Regions from separate parts of the Mechercharimyces sp. CAU 1602 genome, predicted to be linked through region 2. Evidence: riboswitches for the same ligand, from Rfam matches in the RefSeq annotation. Region 2 holds a riboswitch; the other holds the start of a gene.

Region 1 (3,179 bases), 2.0 Mb from region 2:
TGAGCTGCTTTTTCATAAAGGAGGCTGTTTCTGCAATTGCTTCTTCCAACATGGGTGTGCTTCCTTGAAAGGGATGAGAGCAACCAAATACATGATCGGCTCCTGCTATCATGTGTAATGAAGCGTGTGGAGAGACGTTATATAGTTGACGGGCGGCGGTGGCGGGAACAGAGGTATCGTCCTCGCCATGAATGAAGAGTAGAGGATGAGGATAGGATGGCAAACGGGAAAGCAGATCGAAAGATTTTTTATTATAATCTAAATCTTTCAATACTTCTAGGTCAATAGGCATGTCCTGTTTGGTACGTGCATTATAAATTGTGCCAACACCATTACGGTAGATCTCTTCTTTTAATGCGGGTGGGAAGAGATCGAGCTGGGCAATGCTATTCCAGGTGGTTACTGCACGGATACTATCATGGTTTAAAGCGAACAGGAGGGCGTTGCCACCACCTCTGCTATGACCGATGAGTCCGCATTGCGCCAGGTTTAGCCTTTCAGATTCAGGTAGAGTTCCAGCATGAAGGGTTTGCAGCAGAATCTGAAGATCTTCTTGTTCACGACTAAAGGTGTTGCGCGCAAAGCGATCTAATTGGGTGAAGTTGAGCAGATCCTCTCCAACTCCATTCATGGAGAAATTAAAAGTGATGACAGCAAATCTGCTAGAAGCGAGGCTTTCAGCTGCATATGGGAAGAAACCCCAATCTTTAAACCCTTTAAATCCGTGGCAGATAATAATAACAGGCACACGTCCGTTTGATTCAGGTAAAAACAGATCTCCACGTATCAGGCGTTCTTCTGTCCCGACGGGAATCGTAAATGGAATCGGCATATTTTCTCCTCCTTTTCATATGTGTATATCCATACTATCCATGATATGGGTGCTTTCTGTCAAGGTAAGCCTTAAGTCGACTAGGTTCATTTTCAGTTTATTGACACTAGACAGTGTAGAAGTATAATGGAAGGGATAGGTGATCGAAAGAGCTGGATCGAAAGCCTATTGGACATAGAGAAGAGGTCTTTTACTTCATGTGAAAGTGAAAAGGGAAGTCCGGTGAAATTCCGGCGCGGACCCGCCACTGTATTTGGGGAGGTACTCCCAAGGGTGCCACTGTCTCTTTAAAAGAGATGGGAAGGCGAGGAGTAGTGATGATCCATAAGCCAGGAGACCTGCCTTTTCTCCTCATAGTTGTTCTCCTTCGCGGTAAAGGAGGATCGCTAGCAACGTACATACACTATCAAAGTGAGTAGAAATTTCTTAGTGATGAGGACTAAGGTTTTCTATGTGTGGCGTTACGAGCGAACCATCCTTGTGCCGATAAGGTGCAAGTTTTTTTTATCGAAAGGAAAAGAAACATAATAGAGGGGAGCAAGAACAGATGAAACCACGTTGGTGGAAATTTAGTATTTTATTGCTCGCATTAGTAATGGCCTTCAGTGTAGTGGGCTGTAGTGCGGAACCTGAGGCAAATAAGGCGTCGGATCAAGAGACAAAGGTAGAACAAAAAGCAGATGAAGTATCATATCCGGTTACAGTTACGGGTGATGACGGTGAAAAGGTAACGTTGACAGAAGAGCCAAAACGAATCATTTCTCTTATTCCGAGTACGACGGAGATTGCCTTTGCACTGGGTTTAGGCGATCGTGTAGTGGGAGTAACTGCTAATGATGATTATCCGGCAGAGGTTAGTGAGATCGAACAAGTAGGAGATATGAATATTAATGCCGAGAAAGTGATGGAATTAAAACCAGACCTCGTATTGGGAGCTAATATGAACGGTGATGCAATCAAGAAGTTGCGGGGTTTGGGGTTAAATGTGCTGGTGGCTGAGGGACAAAATCTAGAAGGTGTGTATAAGTCGATTGAAAATGTAGGTGAGGCAACAAATCAGGTGGCGGAAGCGAAAAAAGTAGTGGCAGAGATGAAAGATGATGTGGCTAAGGTGGAAAGCGCAGTGGCAGACCTGTCTGAAGATGAGCGTGTTGATGTTTGGTATGAAGTATCTGCAGACCTGTATACAACAGGGAAAAACACCTTCATGAATGAACTAATCACCGTCGCTGGCGGTAATAACGTAGCAGCATCACAAGAGGGGTGGGTACAAGTATCGGCCGAAAAAGTAGTCGAGTGGAACCCTGAAGTAATTATATTTACACATGGTGAAACTGAAAAAGCAGCATCAGCACAAATCTCTGATCGCGCGGGGTGGGGGAAGATTCAGGCAGTGAAAGAAGATCGTCTGCAACAGTTGGATGGAAATCTGGTTAGCCGTCCTGGCCCTCGAATTACCAAAGGTTTGCTTGAAGTGGCAACAGCACTGTATCCCGAGCGGTTCTAATTAAACATGAAGAAGAGAGTAGCATTAGTAAAAATGCCGCTGAGATTGTGGTTGATCATCTTGATGACGGCATTTGTTTTCACGGTTTGCGGCGCTGTTTCCATCGGAAGTGCCGATATTTCGATGGGTCAAGTGTGGCAAATCATATGGCATAAATTATCGTTTTCATCGTTGAGTGCAACCCAAATAGATCCTGTAGTAGAAGCGATCATTTTGGAAATCCGGTTGCCTCGCGTCTTACTGGCAGGTATCGTAGGTGCGGCGTTGGCGGGTTGCGGGGTTATTTTTCAGGGAATCCTGCGCAATCCACTGGCTGATCCGTATATTTTAGGTGTCTCCTCAGGTGCGGCTGTAGGCGCGGTTATTGCCTTATTGACAGGGTGGGGGAGCATTCTATTTGGAATATGGAATGTCCCCTTCTTTTCTTTTTTATTCGCTTTGATCGCGCTCGGTTTGGTTTTGCGACTGTCTCATGTAGGAAGCGGCATGCGCACACATACGCTCATATTAGCGGGGGTCGTGATACAAGCTTTCTTTGGTGCTGTGCTTACATTTATGTTATCGCAGTCGGCTGAGCGTATGATGGAGATTCAGTTCTGGTTGATGGGAAGTGTGGCGCTCCGAGATTGGAGCCATGCGCTTATTATTTTCCCTGTCGTATTGGTAGGTCTTTTTAGCGCGTGGCTTTTTAGTCGAGAATTAGATTTATTTGCGTTGGGGGAGCGCTCTGCTCATTATTTGGGGGTATCGGTTTACCGTATCCGTCTTGTATTATTAATTTTTGCTTCGTTGGTGACGGGAGCAGCTGTAGCTGTATCGGGTACGATTGGGTTCGTCGGT
Region 2 (3,179 bases):
GCGGTACATCGTGTGCGCGCTAGAAATGGTCATATGGTGAATATCGAAGTAGAGGCAGACACATTGGAACAAGTAAAGGAGATCGTCAACTTAGAAGTGGATGCGATCTTGCTTGATAATATGGATATTGCCACTTTGAAGGAAGCTGTTACTTGGATTGATGGACGCGTATGGACAGAAGCATCGGGAGGATTAACACCTGAGACGGTACGGGCGGTTGCCCAGACCGGTGTCGATGCAATCTCGCTCGGATGGTTGACTCATTCAGCGCCGGCGTTAGATATTAGTTTGGATTGGGGTACATCATAGAAGGAGGAGTAAATATGCAGACCAGTATACTAAACCCGGTTAACGCGAGCTTGCCCGAAGAGCTGCGCTCGCTCACATATAAGGAGTATGATGAACGGATTCGCAAAGCGATAGCTCAACTAGGAGACGACTTGGTTATTCTGGGCCATCATTATCAGCGTGATGATGTGATTCAATATGCGGATTATCGGGGTGATTCACTTCAGTTGGCCAAAGTAGCGGAGAAGCTTGGCGATAAAAAGTATATTGTCTTTTGTGGTGTTCACTTTATGGCAGAGACGACAGATACGCTTACATCAGAAGAACAGAAAGTCATTCTTCCTGATATGCGCGCCGGTTGCTCGATGGCGGATATGGCAGATATTGATGAAGTAGAAGAAGCATGGGAAGCGATTCAAGCGCAGTTGGGCGATACCGTGATTCCTGTTACTTATGTAAACTCGACAGCAGCGATCAAATCGTTTGTCGGGCGTCATGGGGGGACAACATGTACTTCGTCCAATGCGCATCAAGTGTTGGAATGGGCATTTGCACAGAAAAAGCGGATACTGTTTTTGCCAGACCAGCATCTGGGTCGCAATACCGCTTTTGATATGGGGATTCCATTGGAACAAATGGTGGTATGGGATCCTAAAGCAGGTGACTTTGAAGGTTTAGAGTGTGAGTTAGAAGAGACGCGTATGCTTCTATGGAAAGGTCATTGTTCTGTACATGAGAAGTTTACTGTCGAACAAATCGAAGGTCATCGGGAACGTGATCCTGAAATGAAGATTATTGTACACCCGGAATGTTCACACGAAGTTGTACAGGCAGCAGATGATAATGGTTCTACAAGTTACATCATCAATCAGATCGAAGCGGCTCCAGCCGGTAGTAAGTGGGCGATCGGTACTGAAGTCAATTTGGTACAACGCTTGGCTAACGATCATCCGGAACAGGAAATTCGTCTTCTCAGTAATACAATCTGTCCATGCTTAACGATGAACCGTATTGACCAGCCTCATCTGTTGTGGGTGTTGGAAGGCTTGGTGCGTGATGAAGTAATTAACCAAATCACTGTTGATCCCGAGACTACAAAATGGTCTCAAGTAGCGTTAGATCGAATGTTAGGGATCAGTTAATCATCATTGTTGACAAGTAGGGAAAGCATTTACCTTGGTGGGGGGTGCTTTTCCTTTTTTATCGTATGAATCCATGCATTTTAAAATTAATGAAATAGTGCTATCTTTCTCTATATAGTCATGGTATGATGTGGATGTTCGCTCTTCTCTCTAAACGGAAAGAAGAGTTAGAAAAATATAATAATGAGCGTTGTAGGTGCAAATCATGACTGGATAGTCTGATTTGCTTAAAAGGGAAGCCGGTGTAAAACCGGCGCGGTCCCGCCACTGTAAGTGGGAGCCTTCTATATGATCCACTGTCCGTATGGGATGGGAAGGAGTAGAAGGTGATGATCATGAGCCAGGAGACCTGCCTGTAACGTCAACACGAAATTCCTACGAGGATAGGAGGTGTTGTGGGATGAGGATACAAGCCGTCTGAGTGCGGTGTGTATTAATCATGGACCCATACCAACCGGAACCCGTAGTGACGGGTTTTTTTGCGTTTATATAAGTATGAAGAAAGGGTGTGATGTAATGACACATCATCTTTACCGCTGGATTTTGTTTTTGGCTACCTTTATGTTGTTCTTTCTCTTTCCGGGGATATCATTAGCTGAGACGAGTACAGAAGATGTTGAAAGTTCCCTTACTATATCTGTTGTGGGAGAGAAGCAGCAGAGTATGATGACTGGATCCATCTCTTTTACTCATTTGGAAGGAGATACGGCATTCGAAGCTTTGCAGGCAGTGTATCAAGGGCAGATTGGATATAGTGGTTCTGGGAGAACGCTGTATGTACATGATATCGGGGGTTTGACTGAATTTAAGCGAGGTGCACTCAGTGGATGGGTGTACCGGGTGAATGGAAAGTACCCAACGGAGAGTGCGGGCTCGTATCAAGTATCAGATGGAGATGTGATTGAGTGGCTGTATACAACCAATAATGGTATAGATCTTGGATATCCGTTAACAGAGAGTCAGGCGCGTAACGGTAATAATATGGCTCGATCGGTGACTCAACCTTCTGCTGAAACAGACGAGCAAACAGATGTAGGCATGAGGGATGATGACAAAGAGCGAAAACAAGTAGAGGCGCACAAACCAGCTCCGGTGGTGGAGCAGGCTGGTTCAGAGCGAGCGGTAACTAAAGATAAGGCGGTTCATTCTGTGTCCGCGTTACAGAGCGAATCAAAAGAACCGCCACCTACTATAAGTGACATGGGGCGTGAGGAGCGAAAAGGGAAAGACAAGAAGAAAAAAGAGGATGCTTCTGAAAAACTGCTCCAATGGACATTAGATCATTACATTAATTCGGAGTGGCAAATTATTGGTCTGTATCAAGCGGCGGGAATTGTTCCAGAAGGTTATCTTCAAAAAGTTGAAGCACAAGTGCAAGCTAATCAGGGAGAATTCCGCAGAGTAACAGATTATGAGCGTCTTATTCTCGGTATTTTAGCAGGCGGTGGAGATCCACGAAATATAGGTGGATACGACCTTGTCGAAAAATTGTATAACAACGAGAGGATGACGTACCAAGGATCGAATGGAGTGATTTTTGCGCTAGTAGCGTTGGATGCTTATGATTATGCAATTCCTGAGGATGCGTTGTGGAATAGGGGCAAATTAGTTGACTGGCTATTGGAACATCAGAACGATGATGGGAGCTGGGCGCTTTCTCAGGGGGCAGGAGATGTCGATATTACCGCAATGGTATTAACTTCGCTTGCTCCTTACGAAGATGCGAAGGTGGAAGAGGCAAAGCAAAAA

Evidence for each region. A riboswitch is a leader RNA that binds a small molecule or an ion and turns the genes downstream of it on or off. The one in region 2 is predicted to bind cobalamin.
Region 1: it holds a riboswitch for cobalamin, as region 2 does, so the genes downstream of both, NXZ84_RS10360 (ABC transporter substrate-binding protein) here and NXZ84_RS00245 (DUF4430 domain-containing protein) in region 2, are expected to answer to the same signal.

Annotation. Positions count from the first base shown of each region.
Region 1 covers NZ_JANTPT010000001.1:2,023,307-2,026,485, reverse strand. Annotated here, with positions in the region: gene NXZ84_RS10365 (alpha/beta hydrolase family protein) at 1-832, opposite strand, end outside; cobalamin riboswitch at 999-1,192, shown strand; gene NXZ84_RS10360 (ABC transporter substrate-binding protein) at 1,380-2,339, shown strand; gene NXZ84_RS10355 (FecCD family ABC transporter permease) at 2,346-3,179, shown strand, end outside.
Region 2 covers NZ_JANTPT010000001.1:38,048-41,226, forward strand. Annotated here, with positions in the region: gene nadC (carboxylating nicotinate-nucleotide diphosphorylase) at 1-309, shown strand, start outside; gene nadA (quinolinate synthase NadA) at 324-1,430, shown strand; cobalamin riboswitch at 1,608-1,801, shown strand; gene NXZ84_RS00245 (DUF4430 domain-containing protein) at 1,926-3,179, shown strand, end outside.